2 regions of the Paenibacillus sp. MDMC362 genome follow, and region 1 is predicted to be linked to the other one. Evidence: riboswitches for the same ligand, from Rfam matches in the RefSeq annotation. Region 1 holds a riboswitch; the other holds the start of a gene.

Evidence for each region. A riboswitch is a leader RNA that binds a small molecule or an ion and turns the genes downstream of it on or off. The one in region 1 is predicted to bind cyclic di-GMP.
Region 2: it holds a riboswitch for cyclic di-GMP, as region 1 does, so the genes downstream of both, DP091_RS24195 (GTP cyclohydrolase II) here and DP091_RS28160 (transglutaminase-like domain-containing protein) in region 1, are expected to answer to the same signal.

Annotation. Positions count from the first base shown of each region.
Region 1 covers NZ_QLYT01000069.1:46,285-61,978, reverse strand. The annotation lists gene DP091_RS28180 (sensor histidine kinase) at 1-388, opposite strand, end outside; gene DP091_RS28175 (ABC transporter substrate-binding protein) at 528-2,024, opposite strand; gene DP091_RS28170 (carbohydrate ABC transporter permease) at 2,114-3,043, opposite strand; gene DP091_RS28165 (ABC transporter permease) at 3,056-4,009, opposite strand; cyclic di-GMP riboswitch class I at 4,281-4,367, shown strand; cyclic di-GMP riboswitch class I at 4,425-4,513, shown strand; gene DP091_RS28160 (transglutaminase-like domain-containing protein) at 4,527-5,327, shown strand; gene DP091_RS28155 (LPXTG cell wall anchor domain-containing protein) at 5,615-9,289, shown strand; gene DP091_RS28150 (Rossmann-fold NAD(P)-binding domain-containing protein) at 9,409-9,939, opposite strand; gene DP091_RS28145 (YolD-like family protein) at 10,185-10,526, opposite strand; gene DP091_RS28140 (DNA polymerase IV) at 10,523-11,791, opposite strand; gene DP091_RS28135 (YhjD family protein) at 11,788-12,171, opposite strand; gene DP091_RS28130 (2-phosphosulfolactate phosphatase) at 12,294-13,001, opposite strand; gene DP091_RS28125 (MFS transporter) at 13,198-14,508, shown strand; gene comA (phosphosulfolactate synthase) at 14,621-15,487, shown strand; gene DP091_RS28115 (YitT family protein) at 15,681-15,694, shown strand, end outside.
Region 2 covers NZ_QLYT01000051.1:127,469-143,162, forward strand. The annotation lists gene DP091_RS24180 (SDR family oxidoreductase) at 1-948, shown strand, start outside; gene DP091_RS24185 (winged helix-turn-helix transcriptional regulator) at 1,021-1,395, opposite strand; gene ribD (bifunctional diaminohydroxyphosphoribosylaminopyrimidine deaminase/5-amino-6-(5-phosphoribosylamino)uracil reductase RibD) at 1,691-2,845, opposite strand; gene DP091_RS24195 (GTP cyclohydrolase II) at 2,863-3,612, opposite strand; cyclic di-GMP riboswitch class I at 3,800-3,893, opposite strand; gene DP091_RS24200 (aminotransferase-like domain-containing protein) at 4,056-5,402, opposite strand; gene DP091_RS24205 (nitroreductase family protein) at 5,581-6,213, shown strand; gene DP091_RS24210 (glycoside hydrolase family 43 protein) at 6,340-7,323, shown strand; gene DP091_RS24215 (SdpI family protein) at 7,497-8,135, opposite strand; gene DP091_RS24220 (autorepressor SdpR family transcription factor) at 8,119-8,403, opposite strand; gene DP091_RS24225 (GNAT family N-acetyltransferase) at 8,634-9,137, opposite strand; gene DP091_RS24230 (TetR/AcrR family transcriptional regulator) at 9,285-9,866, opposite strand; gene DP091_RS24235 (MFS transporter) at 10,247-11,416, shown strand; gene DP091_RS24240 (stalk domain-containing protein) at 11,599-13,017, opposite strand; gene DP091_RS24245 (NAD-dependent epimerase/dehydratase family protein) at 13,235-14,089, opposite strand; gene DP091_RS24250 (GapA-binding peptide SR1P) at 14,489-14,671, opposite strand; gene DP091_RS24255 (MarR family transcriptional regulator) at 15,113-15,694, shown strand, end outside.

The sequences.
Region 1 (15,694 bases):
TCTGCGTGATTTCGCCCTGCGCCCAGCTGTACAGATAGGTCTTCACATCCTCCGGAAAAGAAACCAGCGGCTGTGAGAATTGGCTGTTCTGCAGCCTGCGGGTTAAGTAACCCTCAGCGCTGCTGCTTAAAAAGCTGCGAGCATCATCCATCAGAGCGGGATTGGAATACATTCGCTGCATGTAAGCCTCGATGCGATCGGCATCATACTGCAGCTCATTCTCTACGCGCGAGAAGGCATTGGCCGCCTCGATGCGGGCATTGCCAACCCATTGATTCAGCAGCATGGCACAGGTCAGCGTACCCAGCGTAAGTCCGATGACCACGACGAAGATGACATAGGCAATAAACTTGTGACGATAAATTTTGATTTGCAAAAAAGAGCCCATACGACACCTCGATTGCAGCAGGTCGTTGAAACAGATGTTGCCATATCTCAATTTAACACGATTAGCGCCCAGCTTCATAGATCTAAGGAAAAAGCACCCCTTAAGAGAGCCTCATTAAGGGATGCGCCTGATTGTAATCTTACTTGAAGTAATTGTTGATTTGCTCTTGGGCAGCTTGCATAATCGTGTCCATGCCGGCTGACTTTAATTCAGCCGTAATCTTCGGCACCATGGTTTCCGGATCGGATGCGCCCGTGATCAGCTCATATTTGTATTTATCCCATACGGCTTGGCAGTTCGCCACTTCGGTCTGAAGATCGGTGATGTCCAGCGCAAAGCCCAGAACGGTGGAAGAGGTCGCTGCATCGTTCAGCTTTTTAACCTGCTCCCATTGATCTTCAGGGGCGCCCTGGGTCACCGCCAAATTGAAGAATGTGCCTTGCGTGTAGGCAGCCAGCGGCCAAGTATCGGATGTACGCTCAATCACCTTTTCGCCATCGACATTGTTGTAGTCGACGCCTAACTCGCCGAATGCCAGCATATTGCGAAGTTTAGGATCGGTATTCACTAATTCAAGGTATTTCAATGCTTCCTTCTTATACTTGGAATTCGCTGAAATCGCGTTTAGCGAGCCTTGGATCGTGCTGGTGGTATAGATCGGTCCATAATGCTGTACCATATTATACTTTTCAATGGCGTCATTGATTTGCCAGCTGACCTCGGCTCCCGGGAATGCCTGGGCTGCAAAGAACGGTCTGCCTTTGTCGTTCTCCGTCTTCGTCGGAGCGTCCGGGTTGATGATGCCATCCTGATACCACTGATGCAGGAGCTTCAGATTTGCCATGATATCCGGCTGCTCGAGAACGGAGACGACCGTGCGCGATGCATCGTCCGCTTTTACGCCGATGGGAGGGAAGCCCAGCGTTAAATCGTCATATTCGTTAAAGAAACCGTTCAAGCCTTCGCCTTGCGTCATTGGCAGCGGATAGAAGCTTTTGCCTTCGCCGGCCTTCATGTCACGAAGCGGCTTATCCAGATCCTGCAATGTTTTGATATTGTTGATGTCGATATTGTACTTTTGCACATACTTGTCATCGAATACCCAGTACTGCGTCAGCGCGGAATCCTTGTATGTCGGAACGGAATAATATTTGCCGCCGATCTTGGTGCCTTCCCATACCTTTTCGGGAATCAATTTGTACAAGTCCGGCGTTTCGCTCTGAACCAGATCCGTAATATCGGCAAACGCGCCCATTGTCACTTGCTTGCTGTATTTACCGCTGTTCGTGAACATGATGTCGAAGGGCTCGCCGGTATTCACGATGGTGTTCATTTTGGTGTCCCATTCGCCCCAGCTGGCTACCTTGATGTCGACCTTCACGCCAATCTTCTCGGCCGTATAGGCATTCATGGCATCGACCGCCTTGCTGAAATTGTTCGGTACTTGGCCGCCGATGGTCCACCAGGTTAGCGTCGGAATATCCTTGCTTGTCGTTTCGGAGTCTTTGGATGTGTCCGGCGTCGCTTGGGATCCGTCTGTTGTGGAAGCAGGCTTCGAGCCGCCGCAGGCTGCCAAAGCGGTCAACATAAGCGTCAGCACGCACAGCGTAGAGATGAACTTTAATGCTCTTTTCATTTCATTTCCCCCTTTTTGAAGTTAAATTACCTGAGTGTTGTTCAGCGGATATTTATCATAAACCAAGCTTGTCTTGGTTTATTTCGTCATTAGCCCTTCACGGCGCCGACCGTCAATCCGGAAATAAAATACTTCTGGAAGAAAGGGTAGGCGAATGCTACAGGCAGCACGATGAGAATGGCGACCGCCATGCGGGCGGATTCCTTCGGCATCGTTGCGACGAGCATGGCGTAGCTAACGCCCATACTCGCTGCATTCTTGGCGAGTGCATCGACATTGCTCATTAAGCTGTTGAGCAGCGCTTGCAGGGAATACAGGTTCTGGTTGTCGATATACAGCATGGATTGAAACCAGTCATTCCAGTAAGCAAAGCAGAGAAACAATCCGATGGTGGCGATGACCGGCAGCGAGATCGGCATGATGATCGAGAAGAAGATTCGCAGCTGGCTCGCGCCGTCGATTTCGGCTGATTCGATCAGCCCGTCGGGAATCGTGCTTTTGAAAAAGGTTTTACATATGATGACGTTGAACGATGAAACGGCGAGCGGGAGAATAAGCGCCCAAATGCTGTCTTTCAGTCCCAGTAAATTCGTGTTAATGAAGTAGCTGGACACCAAGCCGCCGTTGAATACCATCGGGATGAATACCACCCAAGTCAGAAAGCCCCTCAGCTTGTAGTTTGGGCGAGAGAGAACGTAACCCATGGAGGCGGTTAGCAGCACCCCGAGCACGGTACCGACCACGGTAACGAGGGCCGATACACCGAGGGCCCGCAGAATCATCGTTCCCTGCTTGATGATGTAAACGTAAGCCTCGGCCGACAAAGCAACCGGCAGCAGATGATATCCGGTCTCTCGGATGGACTCCTCACTGGAGAAGGAGATGGACAGAACAACGATTACAGGTATGACGCAGAGCAGCGCCAAAATAATAAATACCAGGTTGAAGAACAGGTTGACGGCTTTATTTGTACGGTTAAACTTCTCAAGGCCCGTCTCGTAAGTGGTTTTTGGTGTCATCGTCTTGCCTCCTTACATCATCGCGCTATCCGGATCGATTCGACGAACAATCCAGTTAGCGATCAGAATCGTAGCGCATCCCAGAACAGACTGTACGAATGCGGCTGCGGATGCCATCCCTACGGTGGCGGTTTTCAATTGTTTATACACCATGACATCAATGGTGGTCGCCACGTTGAACAGCGAATTGGAGTCTCGCGTGACCTGATAGAACAAACCGAAATCGGTGTAAAATATGCGCCCTACGGCCAGGATGAACATCATGACGATCACCAGCTTGAGCATGGGCAATGTAATGAATCTTGTCTGCTGCCAAATCGAAGCGCCATCAATAACAGCTGCTTCATAATAGGTGCTGTCGATGCTCGTGATGGTTGCCAAATAAATGACCATACCATAGCCCAGGCCCTTCCAGACATTTAAGAGAATCAAGAAGAATGGCCAATATTTCGGCTCCATATACCAGTTAATCGGGTCGCTGCCCATACTGACGAGCATTTGATTGACAATTCCTTTGTCGAAGCTTAAGAAAGCCCAGCCTACCGCAGATACGACCACCCAGGATAGGAAATAGGGGAGGAACATCATCGTCTGATAGACCTTGCTTGCTTTACGGCTGTGGAGGAGTCCGATCATAATCGCGAATAGAACGGGCAGAACAATCCCCAGGACGATAAACACAATGTTGTATCCAATGGTGTTGCGAATAATGATCCAGGCGTCATTCGATTTGAACAAGAATTCGAAGTTTTTGAAGCCTACCCATGGACTGTTAAACACATTGCTCAAAAAGCCGCCGCTAATTCTGAAATTTTTAAAGGCGATAATGATCCCGAACATCGGTAAGAAACTAAACAGGATGTACCAAATCGTGGTCGGCAGCGCCAAGAGGGTTAGTTCCGTATCCTGCTTGTGCCAGCGTATTCGTAAGCGCTTTCGTTTTTTAGGTTCGGCTTGTGAGCTCATGTTTGTCACTCCTTACGGTGTTGTCTCGCTTGTCGTGCACTTGTTAGATTTATTGTATAAGAGGAAGATTCGATGCTTCCAGATAACAAACTTGATACTATAGTCAACAAACGTTAGATTCAAAAGATTTATTGCTCTATTGGTCGATTAATTAACAAGAGCCAAACGTTCGGATTAGACAGCTCTGTGGGACCTATAACAATATTACAAATTTTAATTTTTTTATTGATAGAAATGGATATATTTGATATGATGTATTCACAAAAGCTACTCACGATAACGGCAAACTTGTCGAAAGGCAAGGACGCAAAGCTACAGGGTCTTCTTGACGAAACGTCAATGACAGCCAGCTACCGAACGAAGACGCTTTTTTTGTTTTTTTGGACAAACATCCACTGAATCCTGTGAAACTCTAATACGATAATGGCAAACTTGTCGAAAGACTAGGACGCAAAGCTACAGGGCCTTCTTGACGAAATGTCAAATGGCAGCCTGGCCACCGAAGGGGAGTTACAGCATGCGCAACGCAATGTTCGCGATAATTGGACTTTTTGCGTTACTGATATGGGCTCCGGTTGTACAAGCTGCACCATCTGAAGATTGGCTGGGCTTGGAGGAACTGGATCGTGGGGCAATCGTCATTCGGTATGACGTGAAAGCAGGCACCAAAACGAAGCTCATGATCGGAAAAGGTCAGGATCAATATACATATGGGCTTTCGAGGGCGAAGCAGCAGGAAGTTTTTCCACTGCAGATGGGCAACGGGAACTACAAGATTTCCGTGCTCGAACAAGTCAGCGGCAGCAAATACAAGATCGTACAGGAAGCGGCAGTTAAACTTCAACTGACGAACGGCAGCCAAGTATTTTTGAACTCTGTACAAAATGTCGATTGGAGCGAAGAGGGCAAGGCTGCTCAGCTTGCGAAAAAGCTAACCCGCACTGCTCACTCCGACAAGGAAAAAGTACAGGCTGTCTACGAATATATCGTCGGGACGGTTCGGTACGACAACGCTCTGGCATCCAGCAAGCTGACGGATTACCTTCCCGATAGCAACCGCACGATCGCTGGACAAAAGGGAATGTGCTACGATTACGCCTCCCTGTTCGCTTCCATGCTCCGAAGCCTCGATATTCCGGCAAAGCTTGTCATGGGAACCTCGGAATACGTCGATGTCTACCACGCCTGGAATGAAGTATATTTGAACGGGCAGTGGGTAACCATTGACACAACCGTCGATGCAAGCTGGAAAAGCAAAGGGGCCGGATACAAAATGATTAAAGATGCCTCCAGCTATTCAGCAACCAAATACTACTAATTAATGCGTAGCAATAAAACTAAGCTTTGGACGATTATGTCCAAGGCTTATTTCGGTTGTATAGAAATTGTATAGTTTTGGCCGATATAATGCAGGAAGCCCGCTGGGTTCTGAAGGAAAATACAGACACCAATGAATCGTGCGCCCGTAACAGGTCCTGAAGATGATGGCTCGTGAAGTCCATTATTGGCATGCATTTTGATAGAAGCATGGGACGAATCAGCGCACGAAAAAGTAAGATCGGAACCGAATATTACGAGGGTAATGATAAGATTGAGGGAGAGATTATGAAGAAAAAAGTAAGTGGAGTTGTTGTGGCGCTGCTGCTTCTGTTTCAAACCCTATTGGGCACATTTGCTTGGACGGCGAATGCGGCGGGTAGCGAGCAGCCATCAGCCATTACTGTGCAGGAATCAGAGACTGGCGTGCAGGAATTAGAAGTTAGCGAGCCAAAGACAGTCACGGATGACGTATATAACACGCCAGCACCAGCAGTCGACATGGAAGGAATACTCACCAAAGTCGTATTAACCGATGTGAACGGTACCGTGGTTGATGCGGTGTATAATCCGGACAGCAGCCTGGACATCGGTGCAGCGGTTAATCTCAGCTACGAATGGGAGCTACCGAACGGACACGGCTACAAGAAGGGGGATACATTCACTTTCGAGCTGCCGATGCAGTTTGAGATTTTTACGGACATTGACGCACCGCTCCTTGCCGGTCAAGGCGAAGTTGGCCGATTTACGGTTGATCGGAACGGGAAAGTTGTGATGACCTTCAACGATTACGTGGAGAATCATTCCAACATCAGCGGCAAGCTGGAAATTCGCACAGAATTTAAGAAGGAAGTTCTTAAAGGAAGCACTGAAATCATTATTGCATTTCCGATAAAGGGTGGGGTTCAGACCGTCGTCGTGAATCTGAAGCCGCAAGGCGGAAAGCTGATCGAGAAGCAAGGAAAAGCGATTGGCAAAGACCGGATCGATTGGACGGTACAGATTAACAAGTCGCTCAATAAGATCAAGCACGCGGTCATCACCGATGAAATGCCTGAAGGCTTGGAGCTCATCGGGGATTCCATTGAGGTATACAATCTGCAGGTTAACGGTGACGGCTCGGCGGTTCTTGGCGAACGGCTGGATGCCGGCAAGTACACCGTTCAAACAGGCGGTGGCGGCAAGCTGGAGCTTGCATTCCAGGATGAAACAATCAGCAAAGCTTACGAAATTCGCTTTTCGACGAAGCTTATCGGTCAACAGTCACGGTTTGAGAATACCGCCGTCCTGTCAGGCGAAGGGATGGAAAATGTGGAGTCGACGGCGACCGTAACGGTAGATCGCGGCCAATTCTTGAATAAGTCGTATCGCCAGGATAAGGATACCGGAGTCATTACTTGGACGGTGAAATACAATTTCAACGAAAAGAAGATTCCGAGCGCTCAAGCCGTAATTACGGATGAATTTAGTGAGAATCATACCTGGGTTGCCGATTCGCTGAAGGTGTATAACGGGAATTCGACGAATGCCAAAGACCTGGTTTCAGAAGAGGATTATAACGCTGTAGCGAAAGGCACGAACGGATTCGAGCTTCAATTCAAGCAGGATATCGATTCGCCTTATACGATCGTTTATCAGACGATGCCGGTTGACCGCTTGAGCTCCGAAGGTCAGGAGGTCAAGAACAGAGTTGTATCGGGCGAAGCATTCAAGGAAGTAACGGCTCCGGGCTACGGAAGCCGTGCCCTGGTAAAAGGATCCTCGAACGTCAATTTTGACACAAAAACCGCGAAGTGGAAAATTACGGTCAATGGCGATAAAAAGCCGGACGGCACCAAATACAGCATGGAGAAGGTAGTCATCACGGATACGTTCCCGCAAGGCGGACTCGAACTCGTTCCGGATTCAGTGACTGTAAAAGCGGACGGGAAAGTCGTTCCAGAGGGCGATTATAAAATCGTGATCGATGATGTACGCAGCGGGTTTGTCATCGAATTCTCCAAGATTGACGCCACTTATACGATTGAATATGAAACGAAGTTTAACATCGGCTGGCTGAAGGATCGCAAACGGGACTTTTTGAACAGAGCCTCGATGACATGGGTCGAAGAAGGCAAGAGCAGAGGGCCAATTGAGCGGGATGCTAGCTTCTCCGCTGACGATTATACGAAAAATAACGGCGGTAAAGGCGGCAGCTACAATCCTGTCGACAAAGAAGTGACGTGGAATATCAAGATGAATTATAATCTCGATTCGCTTAACGAAGCGATCGTAACCGATGCTCTGAAGCACCAGCAGAAGCTTGTGCCGAATTCGGTCAAGGTATACGAGATGGAGTTGACCGGGGGACGGAATGGCGCTCAGAAGGGCTCGCTAGTTCCAGCTGAACAATATGCAGTGACTGAACCATCAGAAGCTAACGGAAACCAGCTGTCCGTTCGGTTTACCAGCCCGATCTCATCGGCATACTGGATTGAATTCAAAACATCGCTGGAAGACACATTGATTGTCAACAAAATCGATAATACCGCCGTACTGCTGGATGGCAGCGCTAAAAAAGCGACATGGAACGCCAGCGTAACGATTCCTCACGGCGGCGAATATGTGAAGAAGAGCGGCTCCCAGAACGGAAACAAAATCGACTGGGAAATTCGCATCAATGAAGGTCAGTCGCATATTTCCAACGCAAAAATTATCGATAATCCAAGTCCGAACCAGATCTTGATCGAGGATTCCTTCCGCTTGTATGCGACCAAGATCAATGCAAACGGAAAAGCGGAAAAAGCCCAAGAGCTGACTAAAGGGAAGGATTATACCTTAACCATCCATAGGCTTGATGGTGATAAAGAGACATTCGAGTTGAAATTCACAAATGACATCTCGACGGCTTATATTTTGGAATATCAGTCGTTCATTATTGCTGAAGATAAAGAGGCTGTACAGAATAAGGTGGCTCTCGAAGGAGATCAGCTGAAGACGGAGATTCGGGAAACGACGGAAGAGGTTATTGTCCGTACTTCCTCGGGTTCAGGCTCCGGAGGCGGCGTAACGGGCAGCCTGGAAGTAACGAAGGTGGATCAGGACGATCAGACGAAGCCGCTGGCAGGAGCCAAGTTTGCGCTCTATGATAAGGCAGGCAAACGGACGCCGATCGTTAAAACCACGGATGATGAAGGCAAGATCCTGTTTACAAAGCTGCTGTACGACGACTATGTTTTGGAGGAACTGGCCGCTCCAGAAGGATATAAGATCGAGCAGGCGAAGTGGGACGTAACGATTGATTTCAGCATCAAGAATCAAGACAACGTTAAGAAAATGATCGTTACGAACCGCAAGGAAGAGCCTGTAATTCCTGGCGAACCGACGGATCCGACAGATCCGACAGATCCGACAGATCCAACAGATCCTGAAAACCCAACGGATCCTGGCAATCCGACCGATCCAGGCAACCCGTGGAACCCAACAGATCCTGGCAATCCGACGGATCCAGGAAACCCGTGGAACCCAACGAATCCTGGTAATCCGACGGATCCAGGTAATCCGGGGAACCCAACGAATCCTGGCAATCCGACAGACCCAGGTAATCCGGGGAACCCAACCAATCCGGACAATCCGACCGGTGAGGTAGAGGTGCCGGACGAGGATGTTCCAAGAGGTGAACCAACAACGCCTGAGACGCCTCAAGAACCTGAGACACCTCAAACACCTGAGACACCTCCAGCAGAGCCGGAAACACCTGCCATCGATATTGACGAAGAGGATATTCCGCGAGGAGGAGTCGATCCTGAGCCTCAAAAGCCGGATGCACCAACTCCGTCTGAGAACGCTTCGACACCGCAACCGACGGTTCCGATGCTTCCAAAAACGGGAGAATCGAGTCCTTATCCGTTCTATTTGGCGGGGCTCGGGCTGATCGCTTTCGGTGTATGGTTAGGTCGCAAACGGATAAAAATGAAACCATAACGTCTCACGCTATACTTCGGCTCTTCTTGTCCAATTACCTGGGCAAGGGGAGCCGTTTTCCATGTTGGGGATTCAATCCCGTCCATTAGGCTTGTTCGGAGATCAGATCATGGGGCGAGTTATATCCCCGTTTCTAAAATTGTCTCCGTTTGATTCAAACTGGTCAACGCTACACTAGCCTCCCATAACTGTTTCCTATTTTCATGGTTATAAGAAAGTTCGGATGATTTTATTTGTTTCGTACCTTCAAAATATTTCCCTGTCGTTTGGTTAAACCTGCTATCGGTTACTAGCGAAGCCAAAGCTTTCCCGGACTGACGCACCGTATTCACGTTAGGGTAAAATAGCGTTAAAACAGGCATAAGATAGTTCCAAACAAATCTCATAATCGGCGTATAGCTTTGAGCAAGTCCCGTGCCTGGCATCATTCCCGGATCGAAAGCATTAACGGTAATATTCAGGTAGCTCTCAAAAATAAGGAAGATTTGCTGGCGGCTGTTGCGGTTGAAAATTTTGAGATGCTGACCAGCACGATTCGAAAAACAATGGAGAGCATAAACGATTCGCGAAAACTTATATATGCTATTTTGTGCACGTATTTTGAATTTGGTAGTGTTTAGAAAAGGCAGAAAACATTCGGAAATCTCCAACCGAATTAACCGCCATCATGTATGCGTTCATCCATGGCTTGGTTGAATTGAATTCAGCCCAGCATACGGAATCGGAAAAGGGACTGGATCATCCAACCCATCTTCTCGATTCTTTTCTCGATCTGATTTTTATTTAGGAATCGTGTCTAAACCAATGTGCAGTAACATAAATACCAAAAGTACCTCTGATCGAGATCAGAGGTACTTAATGTGTGTTCATCTCACGCCGGGTTTAGTTTTATAAATCATGATCCTGCTGAAATGATTTCGTCAATTTTAATCCAACGTGATTCCTCTTCGGCCATGGATAGTTTGATCTCCCGTCTAAACGTATGGATCAGCACGACAATTCCTGTCAATTGCGTGTCCTCATATTCATCGAATAGCTTCACGGTAATCATGCGGTGTTCATGAAATGACTCGGCGAGCGCACCCTCGATTAATTCCATTTCTTGCGGATCCAGCGTCGGCCGACCTTTCCGTCCTTCTTCCAGTTGCCTGCGAATGATGGTTTCTTTGTGTTCCGGCAGCATCATCCGGCTGGATTCCCACAGCCCATTGCCCTCAAGCTTTTTTCGTGTTGTCATTTATAGTGTCCTCCTATCTTGGCTGATCGATCCAGCGCTTGGCCTGCGTCCGTTTTGGATACGGCTCGGATCACAATCGAATTCCCGTATTTATTTTTCAGGGCATCGGTCACCCGTTCCAGTGCCATCGACCGCTCCCGTCCGGTATCAAACAATGACAATTGGTATTCCGTATCCGGGGAAAACTGTGACAAGCTAATACCGACCCGCCGAATCGGCAGGCCGTCCCAATACGTTTCAAGCAGCCGGCATGCCCAGCGGTAAACCTGATTCGTAATATTCGATGGATCCTCCATCTTCATCTGTCGGCTAAATCCCGTAGGGCGGTCAAAGTCTGCCCCCATACAACCGACCGACACCACATGCCCCATAAAACCAAGACCGCGGCATCGCTGGCAAACCAACTCCGTCAGCTCCAGCAGCACGACCTTGATTTCTTCCAGCTTGGTATAATCGCGAGGGAGGGTCATCATATGTCCAACCGATTTAGGGTCAACCTGGTGCGTGCCTGGCCTTACCGGGCTATCATCGATTCCGTTGGCAATTCGCCAGTACATCTCGGCGGAGATATCGGAATTTTTACCGAATTTACGGCGCATCATCTGCTTCAATTTAGCAAGAGGCGTCTGAGCCACGCTGCCGATCGTGGGCAGGCCCATTACGTTAAAGTGGCGGGTCATCTTGCTGCCGGCCATAAACATGCAGCTAACGGGCAGTTTCCAGAGGGTCTCGGGAAGCGAGTCCTTGGACAACGTGTAGATGCCGGACGGATTTTTCTTGGCGTAGTTATCACAGGCGGTTTTAGCCAGGATTTTGGTTTCGCCGATGCCGAAGCGAGCGTATACACCCGTGGCATCCATGATATGACGCTGAATGGTTTTGGCTAACTCGTCCGGTGTGCCGAACAGATGCAGCGAACCGGTAACGTCTAAAAATTGCTCGTCGATACTGTAAGGCTCAACTAAATCGGTATAACTCTTGTATATCTCCGTGATTTGCATCGAAACGTCAATATACTTCTGCATCCTGGGTTTGATGACGACAAGATCCGGGCACTTGGATAGTGCCTCTCCTAATCGCTCTGCCGTCGTTATTCCTTTTGCTTTAGCAAGCGGACAAGCAGCCAACACGATGCCTGAACGTCTTTCCGGATCCCCTGCAACGACCAACGGGCGGTTTTTATACTCGGGGTGGTCTGCTTTCTCAACAGATGCATAAAAGGACTGGCAATCCCCTAACATGATCACTCGGTTAGATGATTTCACAGCGAACTCCCCTTATCTGCGATTTTTAGCCCCAGGTAGGTGTACGATCTCTGCTCGATCTCTGCCTCAATCAGCCCCCACAGTATAGACAGCTTGTGATGATACCCTCTGCAGATGAATTCAACCTCAATGCCAAGTTTTGTTTTTCGATCCTCGTAAACCTTAATGGCGTATTCACGCATTTTCCTGCGAGCCAGAGCTAAATCGGATAATGCAGCTGCCTGCAAGTGGTCGATCATCGCATTCGTTAGCTCCGGGGTCTTTAAATCTGCTCTGCATAGGACCGAACGGTCATGCTCTAACACATCAAGTAAAAGGGGTAATAAAATATAATCCTTCACCAGTTGGGTTTCATCTGGTTTCAACCCAATACTCAACATCGTTAACCACCTCATTGACGAGAACGTTTGTTTGTATTATATGCGAACATTCGTTCTTTTATCAATGTAAATTATACCCTTATGATGAGGAATCAGAAACTCACAAGCGGTACCTAGCATAATCAGTGATTAAAGACCCCCACCTGGAGCCTTTCAATCAACGGATGGTTTTTGTTCAGATTCACTTTCATTACAAAATCGGAAGGGATCTCTTGGATGCAAAACGAGATATCCTCCCGTAAAAATTCCGGTTTTTCAATATCGTAAAATTTTCCGGCCGCTTCTGACTTTCGAATTCGTTCAATGGTTTGCTCGGCAGATATACGATTAGTGTCTTGGAGAATCTCCGCTATATATTGTGCGCAGGCCAGATCATCATCCCCTGACGGATGCGAAGCAATTACATTAATCATCATGCCATCGTCTTTTAATAAATTCCTCTTTATAAACTCTGCGGTTGTTCTTGCATTTGTGAACCCGGTTACGAATAGATGCTCGGTGCTCAATGCGTTTAGGGTCGCTGTAACTCCATTGGTTGTCTTTTGGATCAGAAATTTCTCCCGAAGATCGAAGTCATGTAAACGCGCAGGCGAATTATCCAGCTCAAACCCCGGAATCGGCAGACCCCGTATCTCTCCCGCCAATAAAAAGTCAGGGTAGATTTTCTTTAGACGCAAGGCATCGTCCAGAGTTCCTGCCAGAATGATACCCTGAACCCCACGGATAAAGGCATAGTGCGCTACGGTAAAAGCCCTTATAACATCAATTACAACATTGATGTGTGATGCGCCCAAGGTGTGATGGTGTCCTTGAATAATCTGTATCGGCATGTCGTATCCCCTTTTAACCCGGTACAATGGGCTATTTTAGTAACAGTATATTTGCCCAAATCCAAGGAGTGCTCCAATCCTCTAATCGATTCGGCAGCTGATGGAATATTAAGTCCGGATGTGGTGATAATTAGGAAGCGTGGTAATAAAGATAATGTTCTCTTCTACACGAACTTCAAGTCCGAGGAGCGATACCATGGAGAAGACCAAAAAGCGAAAACTGAATATCAGCTTTCATAGCGATATCGACCTGCAGACCGGCTCCGCGGAGACACAAGACAGCGAATCCACCGGAAAATCGAAAAATTCTACCGGCTCAAAGGGTCAAGTGTGGGAATTTATCGCACTGGCGACGATCCCGATCGTGCTCGTTTTCGGCAATTCCATGCTAGTTCCCGGGCTTCCCGAAATGCAAAGGGAGCTGGGTATCAATAAATTCCAAAGCAGCTTGATCATCACGATTTTCTCCTTGGCAGCTGGCTTGTTTATTCCGATTATTGGTTATTTGTCCGATCGGTTTGGACGCAAAGTTATTATTATACCCGCCCTGATCCTATATGGAGGCGCCGGCATTCTGGCAGGATTCGGTGCCATTTGGAACTCTTTTGGGGTGATTATTACCGCGAGGGCGATTCAGGGGCTAGCGGCCGCCGGAACAGCGCCGATTGCCATGGCGCTCGTCGGCGATTTATACGATGGCGGGACAGAGAGCAAGGCACTGGGCCTAATCGAAGCCTCCAATGGCGCGGGCAAGGTACTGAGCCCGATCATCGGCTCCTTGCTTATGCTCATCGTATGGTATGCTTCCTTCTTCGCATTTCCCGTGTTCTGTGCACTATCGTTGTTGGCCGTCATTTTTATGATCAAGGAATCGAAACAACATTCAAAGCAAGAACTAAGGAAGTACCTCGGAAAAATCGGAGGCATCTTTAAAGAAAAAGGCCGCTGGCTCATCACTGCTTTTTTTGCCGGTTCGCTGGGGTTATTCATTTTGTTTGGCATACTGTTTTATCTGTCCAACATTCTTGAAGACAAGCCGTATAACATTGACGGGGTCGTGAAGGGCTTGATTTTGGCCATTCCATTACTCGGGATGGTTATCACTTCCTATACGACTGGAAGCCTGATCAAGAAGAATGGCCTGCTGATTCGTTGGCTGATGAATATCGGACTGATTGCCATGACCCTATCTTTGGCAGCTACACTTTTCTTTTTTAAGAACATTTACGTGTTTATCGGGTTACTGACAGTCAGCTGCATCGGAACCGGAATGCTTCTTCCTTGCTTGAATACGATGATCACCGGCGCTGTTGAGAAAAGTGAGCGAGGGATGATTACGTCCCTTTATAATAGCTTGCGATTTTTGGGAGTTGCAGCAGGGCCACCCTTGTTCGGGTGGATGATGGATAAATCGGATCAGGTTGTTTTTATAACCGTGTCTTCACTATCTTTGGTTACTCTAGGTTTGGTGTTCTTTTTGATTAAGCCGCCTCGGCAGATCGGATGACCGTGACAAATCCCTATGACAAAAGATGGGCACCTGTCAATGGGTATGAGCATATTATGCCAATGTCATTGGATTAAACGACTAAATCAAAAAGAATTGAGGAGATCCTAGAATGAACAGTTCCCTGCGAACAGTTTGGCCCATGGAGATATGTGATCCGAGCGGGCTGCGCGAAAATCCCGAACACGGCAAAAAAGACCACGACACCTACGGGGTCATGGAACGCGGGATGACAATGGTTATTGATAAAGGCCTGGGTAGAAACATGTTCTCGGATGTGATCGAAACAGCCTCGGATTACATCGATTGTGTCAAATTCGGTTTTGGGACGGCTCCGCTGTATAAAACGGAAATGCTGCTATACAAGATCAATCTAGCCAAACAACATGGAATCACGGTCATGCCCGGCGGGACCTTGCTTGAGACAGCCGTGCAGCAAGATGTCGTCCCCGCATTTTTTAATACCGTTTGCCGTCTCGGATTTAACGCTATAGAAGTATCTGACGGCACGATTGAAATGTCTCGAAAAAAACGAACGGAACTCATCCGGGAAGGTAAACAACGCGGACTTCGGGTTTATACGGAATATGGTAAAAAACAATCCGGTTCCCACATCGACGCCGAAATGCTCGCGTATACGATGGAAGCGGATTTGGACGTAGGCGCCGAGTTTATCATCGTTGAAGCGCGCGAGTCAGGACTGGGCATCGGTATTTACGATAAGCATGGCGAGTGTCAGGAAGAAATGATAAATAATATCATCGACAACGTGTCGGATGCAAGAAAGCTGATTTGGGAGGCACCTCTTAAGCAGCAGCAAGCGATGCTTCTCCGTAAATTTGGATCTCATGTACATTTGGGAAATATCCAACCCACCGAAGTGCTTTCCCTTGAAACGATGCGCCGGGGCCTTCGTCAAGATACGTTTGAACTTGGGGTGAGAGAGAATCAAACAGATGGATTTTGTTACGTGATTTAAAAACATAGACCAAACCACAAGAAGAATGATAAATACTAGCGGGCTGCTATGGATATCTCCAGAGTCAGCCTATACATATTTTCGTTAAAAAGATCTATCCCGGTATCCCCTTCAGGGAACAAGCATACACTTAAAAAAACAGGACTAGCTTGTTACTCTAATCGATGAAGGATGATTCCGTGTGAACTTACAGATCCTACCCGGGCG
Region 2 (15,694 bases), on a different contig from region 1:
CGCCGAGGCGGCGAATCCACGAACCGGGTACGTTATATCTCCGCCGACCTGCTTGATCAGGAGGATACGATTGCCAAATTAAGCTCCTTGACCGAAGTGACGCATATCTTCTATGCGGCCTATCAGGACCGGCCAACGTGGGCCGAGCTTGTCGCACCAAATCTGGCGATGCTCGTCCATGTCGTGGAAGCTATCGAGCCCATTGCTGCCAATCTGCAGCATGTCAGTCTGATGCAGGGCTACAAGGTATACGGCGCGCATCTCGGTCCATTCAAGACGCCGGCCCGGGAGACGGATGCGAACCATATGCCGCCAGAATTCAATATCGATCAGCAGAACTTCCTCGAGGAACGGCAGCAAGGCAAAGTCTGGACCTGGTCGGCGCTGCGCCCATCCGTTGTCAGCGGCTTCGCCCTTGGGAACCCGATGAATCTGGCGATGGTCATTGCCGTCTATGCCTCGATTTCGAAAGAGCTCGGCATTCCTCTGCGTTTTCCAGGTAAGCCGGGGGCCTATCACAGTCTGCTGGAGATGACCGATGCCGATCTGCTCGCGAAGGCTACAGTATGGGCCGCAACCGATGAACGATGTGCCAATCAAGCATTTAACATCACGAATGGGGATCTGTTCCGTTGGAACGAGTTATGGCCGAAGATTGCGAAGTATTTCGAACTGGAAACCGCACCGCCTCTGCAGATGAATCTGGAAACGGTTATGGCGGATAAAGAGCCGGTCTGGAATCGTATGGTGGAGCATCACGGACTTGCGGAGCACACATATCAAGAGGTTTCCTCCTGGAAGTTCGGTGATTTTGTGTTCTCCTGGGATTATGATTTCTTTGCAGACGGTTCGAAGGCCCGCCGCTTCGGATTTCATGAGTATGTCGATACGGAAGCCATGTTCATGAACATCTTTGACGAGCTCCGGCGGCGTAAAGTCATTCCCTAAGCTATCGCGCAAGCTGCATGACAAAGAGCCGACTCTACAAGGAATAGTCGGCTCCTTCATTTATCATACCTCTTAGTGCCGATCCTCAAATGCAGGCTTCTCCAGCACCATGGCGGATTCGCCGTATTTTCGCTCGATATGAATATCGCCCCATCGGCACATCAAATGAAGAATTTCCTTCAAGCTCCAGCCATACTCGCTGAGTTCATACTCCACCTTGGGAGGAACCTGATTATACGTCTTTCGTATTATAACGCCTTCCTCTTCCAGCTCTCGCAGATGCTGTGTCAGCATTTTTTGCGTGATCTGGGGAATCAGGCATAAAAATTCACTATTGCGTCTTTTTCCGAAAGTAAGATGAAAGAGAATGACCGGTTTCCACTTCCCGCCAATGACCTCCAGCGTTGCTTCGACCGCAGTATTGTAGACTTTATTAGGATTTTCCATGCGTACTCATCTTCCTTTCGATATGCTGAACCCTTCTTCTCCAACAAGCATACCATTTTCCCCCTTGCTTAGAGCATGTATTCATACGATTTATCAGCAGCTCTACATAAAATGTCTCTTACAAAAATATACCATCTGATTTATGCTATCAACATGGGACTTGATAACCAGTTAATGGAAAATTTGAAAAACCGACAATAATAGATTCGAATATGCGAATGAGAAAAAACGGCAGTTGGGTATCCCGCTGCCGTTTCTATCATCCATAATATCATGTACTCTATTTGTCTATTCACTAATAACTATTCAAGGAAAGTTCATTCAGATTATCTGTTACGCAGGAACTTTTAGACATGGAATAATGGTAATCCGGATAAGCGGTAATGCAAATATCTTCGCCGATTTGTTGTACGGATTGAATCTTTACGCGTACCGCGTCATCCATTAATTCCAAATCCGAGCCGCCATAGGGCGAGAAGGATTGCCGTCCCCCCAACACTTTGGGAGCGATATAAATCATCCATTTATCAATAAGGTTGGCTCGAAGGAATGATCCATTTACTTCGCTGCCTCCTTCTACCAGCAGGTCGGTAACACCTCGCTGATATAACATATCCGATAATGCATGGAGATCCAGCCCGAAACGGTTCACAGGAACGAACAGAACTTCAATTCCTTTTTGCTGCAGCATGTGTACTCTTCCCGGATCAGCACCCTCCTTCGTGACTACCCATGTCGCTGCTTCCGAACAATCGGTAACTTTGGCATCTTCGGGCAACCTCAAATTCGAATCTAAAATTACCCGTATGGGATTCTTCCCACTTTCTTCCGGCAGTCGGGTCGTAAGGAGCGGATCATCGGCCAACACCGTATTAATTCCTACTAATATGGCGTCGACTTTGTTTCTTAATTTATGTACTACAAGCTGTGTTTCATCACATGTAACCCATTTAGAATGCCCCGTTGACGCGGCAATTTTTCCGTCAAGCGTCATGGCTACCTGGGAAATGATAAACGGCCGTCGTTTTGACATATTGTGCACGAATCGTTCATTAAGTAACTCGGCTTCCTTCCCCAATACACCCACATCAACTTCTATTCCATTCTCTCTCAATAATTGAATGCCTCTTCCGGCCACCTTCGGATTCGGATCCTCCATCGCCACGACAACTCTTGCGACTCCCGAATTCAAGACTAATTCTATGCAAGGGGAGGATTGAGGGCTTGGTTCCAGCGTAACATAGAGCGTTGCGCCTTCGGTATACCCATCAGCCATCCGAAATGCATGCACCTCTGCGTGAGGTTCCCCAGCTTTCCTATGAACACCTGCGCCAACTACTTGTCCGTCTTTGACTATCAGTGCGCCAACGACCGGGTTCGGATTGGTTTTCCCACTGGCCGTACCTGCCAAATCCAATGCCAGCTTCATAAAATGTTGGTCTAAATTCATATGATTAACACTCCCCATCATAATAAAGCTGTCTCCACCAAAGAGTCGTAAATATGACCTGATTTTTCGATCTTCGTTGCCAAATACCGATTATTATGCTCGGATACATCTCCCCAAATGGATTTATGATGATCGGTTAAAAGTCCCTTTTCCCGCAAAGACTGCAGCTTTCTAGGATTGTTTGTAATCAGGGTGACTGGTTTTTGCCGCAAGCTTTGGAGTACACGTATGGCTTCATCATAAGATCGATGGTCATCTGCAAAGCCAAGGCTTAGATTGGCCTCTACAGTATCGCACCCCTCATCTTGCAAAAGATAAGCTAACGATTTGGGGAAAAGCCCTATTCCGCGACCCTCGTGATTCGCCAAATAAAAGAGAGCTCCAGTACCGTTTTCGATGATCATGCGCATGGATTCCCGCAGTTGGTAGCCGCAATCGCATCGTTTACTTCCAAAGATATCTCCGGTATGGCAAATGCTGTGCATCCGTATCAGGGCATGCTCCTCATTGGCAAAATCGCCATATACTAGTACGGAAGACTGCTGATGTGAAGCAAGATCTGCCTGAGATAATGATTCCAGAATGTCATTCTTATCCATAAATGAATTACCTGTATTTAACCAAGTATACCATTTAAATACAGCCTCATTGTCCTCCAACTGCACAGGGAGCCTAACGGGACCAACAAGACCGATGTTGGGACATTCCGGCTGTTTAAGAATGGTTAATTTACTAGCTAGCAATTTCCTGACCTGGTCCATATTCATGAATACAACTCCTTGTTGGTTTAGATGGTGATCAATCGATTGGTTTGTTTCCCTCCTTGAAAACGTTGGCAGTTTTTACGTTAGCTACTACTCCTCCAACCTGAAAGAATTTGGTTAGAAAATGGAATTTTTTTAGAAATAAACGCAAAAAGCCCCTGTCTGAATAGACGGAGGCTTTTCCGTCGTATTCGGTAACTGGCTAGCATAGCGGATACGAGTGATCCGCCTTAGCCCCTATAGCTTTGCGTCGCCACTTTTCAGTGGGTTTGCCATTATCGTACGATGTCATTTCATAAAATAAATCCGCGATCATTGCCGAATATGGAAGAACACACCATATCGGAAACAATCGAAAGTAATAGCTTTTTATCATATAACTACCAGATGAATATAAAATACATTTTTATGAAATGCAACCTAAATATAAACATGACCCGAAAGAATCACCATCGATTGCCTTCTTCCCGCTTCACTTCCTCAACGATCGCTTGAACCCCCTTCTCTATCTGTTCCAAGCGCGCTCTGGAAATGCTGATTCGCAAAAACTTCTCCCTTTCCAGATAATCGGACAAATAAAACAACTTTCCGGGCATCACCAAGATGTTCCGCATTTTCAGCCGCTTGATCAGCCGCTCTAAGTTTATAGTCTGCGGCAGCTCGAATAATTTGTATATTCCGCCGTCACCGGGTACGACTTTAACGAGCCCGGTTCCCCCGTACCGTTTCACAGCGGAGTCTATTGCCTGCATTCTGGCTTCATATTGACTGTAGATTTTCTGTTTATGCCGTTCATACATACCGTTGCTGATATAAATTTCGAGCGCTGCTTGGGACAGCAGTGAGGTATCTCCATATTTTTTATAAGCATGAAATCCCTCCAGCAGCGCTTCCGGCAGCACGACGGCACCTAAACGCAGGCCTGGAAATATAATCTTTGAAAAGCTCTTCAAATAGATGATATGCGAAGTTTGGTTATAAGCATGGATGGGGTCGAATCCGCGTCCACTGCCAAGGTCAGCCATGTAATCATCTTCCACCACAAACACGTCATATCGGCTGGCCAGGGCGGCGATCGCTTTCCGCTCTTCCATTCGAAGCGACGTTCCGAGAGGGTTATGATATCTGGACATCGTGTAGAAAAATTTGATGTTCCCCGTTTTGAACCGGTCCTCGAGTGCTCCCAGATCAATCCCGGCTGTTGAGCGGGGTATGCCAATGACGGATAGTCCTTCCGCCTCCAAATATTGCAAATAGTTATTATAGCTTGGCTGCTCAACGAGAATCACCGATTTTCCGTTTGGAAACGGCATCTTAGCCAGTATCTCCAGCGCTTGATTTGCACCTGATGTCACCACGATCCGATCTGGCACGGTAAATACCTGAGCGTCAGCCAGATGGGACACAAGCGTTTGGCGGAGCTTATCCATTCCTTTCCCATCACTATAAGTAAACAGATGATATTTATAGGTATCAATCGCCTTGTTCAAGCAGTGCTGAAAGTCCAGATAAGGGAACACATTCACATCCGGAGAAGCCGACGCAAAATCAATCAAACTCTTATCCATGTTATCCGAATCCCCATCTTTCTGGACTACATAATAACCGCTTTGCGAAACCGAATAAATGGCGTGCCGTTTCTCAAGCTCAGTATAAGCACGAATCACGGTACTAATGCTGCACCCGTAGGATTGGGCCGCGCTTCGAACGGAAGGAAGCTTCTGCCCTGAACGATATTGTCCTTCTTGAATTTTCGATTCCATATCGGTAAGAATGGATAAATATTTTTTCATTACCCCGCCCCCTCGCGACTCTTATTATACAGGATCTCACCACTGTATCGGTACAGTTGTCAAAATAGGGAATGGTTTCAAACACATCATTATCCTATATTCAAGTAACCGTTCGCTGCGTTGGGAACACCTTCCCGGCCTTAAGAATGAAGATAACTATGATAGGGAGCTGATTCGCGTGGCATCCATTTCTCATGCCGATTATTTAACTACTGTACGTGAACGTCAAGCGGTAAAACATTTTGACCCCCAACACAAAATTAGTCATGAAGAGATTAAAGAAATGTTAGAGATCGCGAGTACCGCACCTTCCGCCTGGAATCTGCAGCATTGGACGTATCTTGCCATTACAGACAAGGCCACCAAAGACAAATTGTTACCCATCGCATATGGGCAAAAGCAAATCGTTGAAGCCTCCGCTATCATCGCGGTTTTGGGAAACCTGCAGGCCCATCAACATGCCGAAGCGATATATGAACAAGCGGTTCAGGCAGGATTCATGACAGAGGAGGTTAAAACGAATCTGGTCCGGCAGATAATGAATTCCTACACCAATGCGCCTGAACTTGCACAGGAGGAAGCGATACGGAGCGCTTCCATGGCCGCCATGCAGCTCATGCTGGCTGCAAAGGCGCGCGGTCTTGATTCATGCCCGATGGGCGGATATAACTCAAGCCTTTTTATGGAAGCATTCGGGGTTCCGCGCCATTTGATTCCCGTAATGCTGGTTGCGATCGGCAAGAAGTCCGTTCCGGCTCATCCTTCAACACGTTTACCCTTAGAAGAGACGGTCTTTTGGAATCACTTCTAAGGCTCAATCCAAAAAGATCTAATATTTTTAGGTGAAAAACCTAATTTTCTTAGGTTTTTGGAGAGGATCGCGTCTGATAAAATGAATACAAGCGCTTACAATGCAATGATCCGAGGAGGAAACGTGATGAACAAGCCCGTACAGCCTAACGAACCGATCGTAACCCATATCTATACTGCAGACCCATCCGCCCATGTATTCGAGGGTAAAATTTATATTTATCCATCCCATGACTTGGATCATGAGAACACGTCCAATGATAACGGCGACCAGTATGACATGGAAGACTACCATGTTCTGTCGATGGAGAATGTGGATGCTCCATGCGTGGACCATGGCGAAGCTCTTCATGTGAAGGATGTGCCCTGGGCGAAGAAGCAAATGTGGGCCCCGGATGCTGCCTTCAAGAACAACACTTACTATTTATACTTCCCCGCCAGGGATCATGACGATATTTTCCGTCTCGGCGTAGCGACAAGCTCGTCTCCTTCTGGCCCATTTAAACCGGAGCCTCATTACATTCCGGGCAGCTACAGCATCGACCCTGCCGTATTCATGGATGACGACAATCGTGCCTATATTTACTTCGGCGGCCTCTGGGGCGGACAGCTGGAACAATGGCAGACCGGGTCGCACATTCCGGATGCGGAAGGGCCTGCCGCAGACGCGCCTGCTATCGGACCGCGGGTTGCTGAGCTGAGCGATGACATGCTTAATTTCAAAGAGACGCCCCAAGAAATATCCATCGTTGATGACAAGGGCAACCCGATTGTTGCAGGGGATGAAGAGCGAAGATATTTTGAAGGACCTTGGGTCCATAAATACAACGGAACCTACTATCTTTCTTACTCTACCGGCTCAACACACAAAATCGTCTACGGCACGAGTCAGAGTCCAACGGGGCCTTTCGAGTTCAAAGGCACGATTCTAACCCCCGTAATTGGCTGGACGACCCATCACTCCATCGTTCAGTTCCAGGATAAATGGTACCTCTTCTACCATGACAGCTCCCTTTCCGGCGGAGCGGACAATAAACGCAGCGTCAAATTTACCGAGCTGACCTATAATGAGGACGGCACCATTCAGACGATTCATCCGTACGGCAAATAAGGCAAGGGGAAGGCTGGATTCCATCACTATGGAGTTCAGCTTTTCATGTCATTATTTGGTACCCGATACGGATGAGCCCGTGTTCTGCCGTAAAATAAACAACAAGCTGACCCATCGTTCATGGAGTCAGCTTGTTGGCCGTTCGGGACGTTCTTGTGTTGCTGCCCCGCCCGTTACACACCCTTTTTAAACAAAGTGAACGAGTAAATCGCTGGAGCCGCCACAATTAATATAATGACAGGGACGATTGCAACGGCAAGGTTCGCCTTCAGAAACGCCGTCAGGATCATGAACGCTCCGCCTGCCATCCACAGGTACCCCGCAAAACGATGCGTTTTATTCCAATTATTCTGGCTGTTCAGCGTCCAAGGCAGCTTGATGCCCACCGTATAGTTCTGTTTGCTCTTCGGCAAATAATTACCGGTGACCACGAGCAGCATGCCCACGAGAGCCGGTGCAATCGTCTGGATCGGCAGCTCGGCCCCCATGGCCTTGAACAGCGTGATCGGCATGAGAATGAGAGACAGCGCGGGGATGAGCCATAGACCCATCGTTCTTAATACCGGGGCAGCGTTCATTTTCTTAGGATCGTTGTTAAGCGCTACATTGACAACGACGTTAAGAACCGCAGTAATCAACGGAAGGACAAACGCCGCAACCGCCTTCGACACATAATTATCCGGATTGCCTGCTGCGTCCCAGTGAACAGCCACCTGCTCAGGCAATTGGTTATACAGCGTCATCGATAAAATAATTGGCAATAAACATATCAGCGTTGTTATAACCAGCATCGAACTATTCTTTTTCCTCATCTTGTTTCCCCCCGTTAAATTGTGAAAACCACAGCATGATTTCTTCGAAGACGGACACGTTGATCTCATAGTAGATATAATTTTTATATTTCGTTTCAAATATCAGTCCGGCCTTCTTCAGCTGCGACAGATGATACGAAATGGTCGCCCCGGTCATATCGAAATGCTGGCCGATCTCTCCGGCTGACATTTTGCCGCGCTTGAGCATAACCAGGATGTCCCGTCTCACCGGATCAGATAACGCCTTGAATGTTTCCGGAAAGCCCAATGTGCATCACCCATATTTCTATTTAGAATTTCATCTAAATACATTATCGCTTATCCCTGCATCCAATTGCAATACCTATTTTGAAAAAAATCTAAATAGAAGGTAAAAATGGGCATCCGAAAAGCCCCCTCGCCATGATGCATGTAATCGTAGTTTTCCTAATAAACAGCAAAAGTCCACCTCGGACCAGCATACACGCTGATCCTCAGCAGACTAACTTCATGACTTGTTTATCCAAGCACCTTTTCAAATACCGGAAAGCTTAATGCTCTGCCCGGGAAGTTCACTTCTCCCCGCAGGTCATAACCTAATCCTTGATACAGCTTGAGAGCAGCCGTATTCTTGGCGTAGGTATCCAATCGCAGACTCGTGTAACCCTCTCGCACGGCATATTCTTCGGAGAAGGCTATCAGTTTTCGCGCAACTCCCTGTCCTTGGGCTTCCGGATCGACAGCAAGCCGATGCATCATTAAATGAGGCCCTTTCATCTGCTTCCAGTTAATGGTCTCATACTGCTCAGCCTGCGATTCGTCAAGGACGATAATCCCTAAGATCCGGCCTTCGCCCTCAGCTGCAAACAATGTTCCTCGCTGCAAATCCTCACCAATGACCTCTCGGTTCGGATACTGATCATCCCATTGATCGCTGCCTCCAGCCTGCATGACCGCAACACAGCGGGCTATCAAAGCCATGATTTCTTGAAGCTCCTCTATTCGTCCTGTTCGTATGTTCATATTCATCGATGCACCTACTATTGTTTTTTTAGAACAGTTTACTATGCTTGGACGGCTGCAACAACACGTAAACATGAAACTCAACGTCATCCCGCGAAATTACTTGGGTAGGATAACGCCTATAAACGTTCCATTACAGATCCCCTTTTATTTAAGCAATGTAAGAGTCACCTCTATCGTATTATTTACGAATGAGCGCTCCGGACGGGATTTCAACATGACGGTCAACCCAATCAGCGATACGATCAGCGCTTGGGATAAAGCTTTCGCGTCCGTGCCGCTCGCAAGCTCGCCCGATTGTATGCCTCGCTCAATGGTTTCTTGAAATATGACCGCCAAGTACATCTGATGCTCCCTTGTCAGAATTTCAAATTTCTCATCATGAGGCGCAAGCTCAACCATCGTATTGATGCAAAAGCATCCTCGGCTGCGGCTTTCGGAAAATTCCTCATCAACCATATTTTTAAAAAAAGCCCGAAAGGCCTCCCTGACCGATTGATGGTTTTGCAGCCTGGTCCGCGCCTCGGAAGCATGTGACATCGTGTATTTGCGCAAAGCTGTTTCGAACAGCTCCTTCTTGTCTCCAAAGGCTGAGTATATACTGGGCCGCTGAATCCCCATTCTGGAAGTCAAATCGCTTAATGAGGTAGCCTCATATCCCTTCTCCCAAAATAACTGCATCGCTGCATCCAATACTTTCTCTTCATCAAATTCGCGGACTCGTCCCATAATGAATTACCTCTCATTACATTTGATTTCAAGGAAAACTTCATGATCACAAAAGGGAAGTAAACAACCTTTTTTCATTACCAATCAGTATAATTAATTTTATATTGGGCTGTTGTTTTTGTCAAATACCGTTTTTCTATATTAATGCAGATAAATATTGGGACACACCGTTTCACCCTAACGCTTGAAATAAACCTGTTGACATAGATCGTATGGATAAGATATATTTATCGGGCAATTTATCATACCGATCAGTACATAAAATTCGAAAGGGTTGAATGCACAGAATGGAAGAGTTGATAGCAAAAAAAGCGGTCCATGACGAAACAGCCGCGAATGCGTCACAGGGAACGGTGTCCACGGCCCAATCCGGTAATCGTATGCCTCTGACTCGTTATGTTACGTTATTGTTTGCGATTGCTTGCGGTATGTCAGTTGCCAATATCTACTTCGCACAGCCGCTGCTCGATGAGCTGTCGTACGAATTCGACATGGACTATTCCGTGATTGGAATTCTAATTACCGTCACACAGATCTTTTATGCATTGGGACTGCTGCTGCTGGTGCCTCTGGGGGATTTACTGAACCAACGCCGGTTAATTATCGGTCAAATGACAGTCTCCATGGCGGCTCTCGTTATCGTTGGTACTGCTTCATCCGGCACGATGCTCTTTGCAGGTTTGGCATTGGTTGGATTGCTTGCCGTAGTAACGCAGACTATTGTGGCGTTCGTCGCGACTGTAGCTGCTCCTGCTGAACGCGGGCGAGCCGTAGGCATGGTAACCAGCGGAATTGTGATCGGGATCCTTTTAGCGCGAACCATTTCAGGGGTTTTGAAGGATCTTGCAGGATGGCGTTCGGTTTATCTGGTTTCTGCTGCGTTGATGCTGCTCATGGTTTACGCATTATATAAGGTGCTGCCAAATGTTGAGCGTAAGGTAAAAACTCTTTCCTATTCTCAGCTGCTTAAGTCGGTACTGGTGTTGTTCCTTCAAGAACGGCTACTACGTATCCGCGCTGTGCTGGCTATGCTGATTTTTACGGCTTTCAGCATTTTGTGGACGCCATTGGTGCTGCCTCTTAGCGCGCCGCCGCTATCCCTTTCGCACTCTGCCATCGGGGCGTTTGGTCTCGTGGGCGTCGTGGGTGCACTGGCTGCAGCAAAGGCCGGTAAGCTAGCCGATCGAGGTTACGGACAAAGAACGACCGGAATTGCATTGTCCCTGCTATTGCTGTCATGGCTGCCGATCAGCTATACAGAACGGTCCCTGTTTGCCTTAGTCATTGGTATTATTCTGCTGGACTTGGCGGTACAGGCGGTGCATGTCACGAATCAGAGTATGATTTTTGCATTGCGCCCGCAGGCGCGCAGTCGCATGGTTGCCGGGTATATGATTTTTTATTCCATCGGAAGTGCCGCCGGTTCCATTGCTTCGACCCACATCTACGCACAGTATGGTTGGCATGGAGTTTGTGTGCTTGGTGCCTCCGTCAGCGCTGCCGCTCTTACTTTTTGGCTTATAACCAAACGTGCTAAAGGCACCCTATGACAATAAATTCAAACTACAAAAGATCGCTCCTACGGAGTGGCGATCTTTTGTAATATCCACGAACATTGGCAGCCTTGCCAGCCTATACGTCTATCATTTTGGAAACACTCTATTCATCATTAAGGATGCAGCTCCTCAGAATAACAAAAGACACGCCTTATGGCGTGCCTACATCATAAATCTTATAGTGTTTTCCCCAGGATCACTTCACCTGTCGCTTTATTCCAGGACATCGGAATGCCAAGCTGCGTCGTGATCAACTCCAATGGAAACATGCTCGAATTAGCCATGAATGGAATGCTGACATCTTCTCGCGTCACCTTCCCGTTCACCAATACAACGGCGGGATCACTGGATTTAATGGATACGGTGTTCCCGCCATAAGAGAAAGACCATACCGGATATCGATGATTTCCTTGTTTCGGATCCGGATTCGACTGTCCGCGCTTCACTTTGATTCCGAGGGCTTCAAAAACGCTAGTATACGGTACATACAGCTTGCCTTTCACAATGGCGGAAGAACCGTAAAAGCTAACCGATTGTCCGTTTGCCGTCCAGGACAGAGGAGGCTGTACCAGGACCGGATTTCGATCGTTCTCGTTAGGCGAGCCGCTGCCTTGATATTTCTCTTCTCCCCAAGCCAGCAGCATACCGTCTTTGTTGGTTGCATAACCTGTATATCCATTGCTTCCCCAAAGCGCCTTGATACCTGTCAAACCTTTCACTTGAAAAGGCTTCGCCGCCGGGTCGTTGTATTTCCACTGCCAGACCGTGCCGTCATTTTTAAGCATGTACAAACGGTTAGACCCCGTTCTTATCTCTTGGATATCGTTTAATCCCTTCACCGCAGCCGGCACTTGCTGCTTTTCATTCACATTCCACCGCAGCACCGTCCCGTTCTCATGGAGCAGAAACACGTCATACCAATCCGCGGCGATTCCGGCAATGGAGGAAGTAACCAACGGTTTAATCTCACGGAACTCACGCTCCAGCCGGTACCGATCGTAGAAGCTGTTATATACCGTTAACATATCGACGCTGCCGTCTTTACCGAGCATCAAGGCCTCATGTCCGGCGATGATCATCGATTTTTCATTCTTGACCCCTTTAACAGGAAAATACTTCACAGACCTTATCAAGGGATTATCCGGATTAGAAGCAGGATGCCATATCGTTGCGGTCCCATCCTTGTGCAAGGCAACACCGCTATACCTCACAAATGCCAAACTCGCTACATCCTTAAGTCCTTCCAGCTTTATGGGGCCTCCCCGCTTTTGGTGAGGCAACGCAGGATCTCCGTTAATATAAGGAGAGTAATGATCGCCCCAAGCCCACACGTCCCCGTTCTTGTCCAAGGCAAATGAAGAATTGTCGCCTGCCGCCACCTCGACAATATCAGATAGACCGGTGACTTGCTTGGGCACCAATTGATGAATACTTGTCCCGTCACCTACTTGACCTGACTTGTTATAACCCCAGGCGGTCACGGAGCCGTCGCTCCATGCCGCAACACCGTGTCCGCTGCCGCCAGCCACGCTTACCGGGATGGGGCGGGAATCACTTTTCACAGCTTCCGCTGCTCCCACAGTGTCCATTGCCATACAATTGACTGCTAACAATATCGTCGCTAACATATAAGCTACTCTACGATTCAATACCTTCACGCATGAGGCCTCCATTCTCGATCTTTATAATGGTATATAATACCATACAAAAGATGGTATGGAAAAAATAGTATGCTTTCCGATTTGCTTGCTGATATCCGTAATTCTCCTCTATTAACTATAGCTTTCTTTTCTTCTATTACACTAAGCTCGCTCACCTCAGCGATTGCGCAAACCCTGTTCGCCACGTGGGATGTAGCGGCTGCCAGCCGTACTCCTTCCGGGCTTTGGCATTCGAAGCGCCGCGTTCGCCGCGCTTGCTCCCCGCTTGATATGCTGGGGCAGGCGCGTGCAGAGCCTCAGCATAAAGCGGCAGCCACAACGTACCGGCAGCAGGCTCGTCATCTACGATATTGACCGGCCCCGTCGGCCAGTCCAATGCCTGCAATGCTGCATTCGCCGCATCCTCGACATGAAGAAATGACATTACGCCATCCGTTGCTGGAAGAGTTCGGGTTCTTACCTTTTCCGCCATGATTCCGCTGGCGTCGTACCACGTGCCAGGACCATAGAACATACCGTACCTTAAAATGACGTGATTCGGCAGTTGTGCAACGGCCTGTTCCAGCGAGATGATACCGTCTATCGTGGACTTGCGAGGCGCAGGCGCCTGGACGTCCAGAGGGACGTCCTCGGTGGCGGGATGATCCCCGGGTTCATAGGCCCAGGCAATGCTCTGGGCAATCATGCGTTTAACGCCATGGATCTGCGCGGCTTCTACCAGATGACGGGTGCCCTCCATCCGCATCCTCGCATTATCCTCCAGATTCCATTGGCTTAACGAAGTGAGCTGATGGATAATGACATCCGGCCGCACTTCCCCAATCGAGGCTATGATCCCTTCCCGATCAAAGGCATCCGCTATGATCCCCTTGGCTCCCCATGATTCGATCAACCCTTTCCGCTGAGGGTCATGGGTCATGCCTATAACTTTATGGCCGGCTTGCACCAGTCTGGGAAGTAAACGCTGGCCGATAACGCCGGTAGAGCCCGCTACGAATATTTTCATAAATGACAACCTCCATTCCGCTGCATACAATGGGTCCCACCTATCAAAAAGGGGATATTGGCAGTTTCATCTTAGCATGATAAATGGGCAGCTATAAGTACCACTTTTCATCAGATCAATCATGCCATTTCCATTCGATTGAGAGGTTATCTCCGCAGTTGAAAAGAGTATAGGGCGCTGGCGTTTTTGACCAACATGACCGAGCAGCGTAGTTTGGCAAGCACCACAGGACGCACTATGACAAGCATGGAGAGAGCACCCGCCTTATGATAAGTGCACACATTGTCGTAGTATTACAAGCGCGACAGAGCACTCAGCAATAAGCACTCTTCAATCAATGCAAAAACGCACCACATCAAGTGGTGCGTTTTTGCCGGAACAACCTTCTCCTATCATTACTCACTCTTCGTCTGTTCCATCACTAACTGATACATGCATGTGGCTGTGCAGCTGCCGGCACTCTGGCTGATCACACACGCCATAGAAGGTAGCGATTCGATTCGTATCCACCGTATCGATTTCAGCACTGCAATGCCTGCATAAGATGACGCCCATTTCCAACTTTTTAACGGAAGTGTTCATGCTTCACTCATCCTCTCCAGTATCAGATTGTTATGCATTTGTATAACTATCCCATGCAATTAATGTACAATATAAATAAATAATACACAATATATATTCGTTTATTGGTAAAAAATCGTTATATATGACATCATATTTATGGAGAAAACATAAAAAAACGCTCCATTTAATAACTGAAGCGCTTCCATGTCCAGAACTTGCGAAGATCACACAATCCCATGTTTTTTATCAATTGGAAGAACTACAAGCTGTATAGCTTGGAAGCAATACTATTGCAAAACCCGCAAAACACGAGTTATACTAGCCATCATAAGGACGTGAAGAACACGCCGCTTCTATGCAAAGTGCCCCAATGAAGGATTGGGGTTGCATTGTATGGAGCGGCTTTTTTTATTTTCTAGCCCTACGCATTCCATTTAATACTAAGGAGGAAAATTGAACATGTCACGGTTTGATCAACAATATACGCTCTGGAACCACACGAATATTTTGAATGAAAAGAATCCCCGCAGGCTTGAAATCCTTCATAAAGGGTTAGGCCACGGTACCGTCGAGTTTCTGCGCACGGTGTGGTTTCCCGCGATCGGTAATTTCAATGACTTGCATCCGGAATGGGAAGTACGCGATTTCAGCAATGGTTATCGTTATTTAGACCTTGCCTATATGCCCGGTGGTGCAAGAGGAGGCATCGAAATCCAAGGATACGGCCCGCATGCCCGCGATTTGGACGTAAGAAGGTTTAAGGATTTATGCCGCCGTCACTGCTTACTGGCGCTGGATGGTTGGACATTCCTTCCCATTGCTTACCCCTCCATCGTCGAAGAGCCACAACAATGCCAGCAGCTCATTTTATCCTTCGTCGGCAGATTTGTGGCGTCAGATGTGCCTGCGTCCTTAAGTTGGCTGGAGGCAGAAGCCGTCCGATTTGCGCGGCGACTGCTGCGCCCGATAACTCCATTAGAACTCGCGAATCATCTTAGGGTGAGTGACCGGCATACCCGACGTTTATTGCGTAAACTGGTC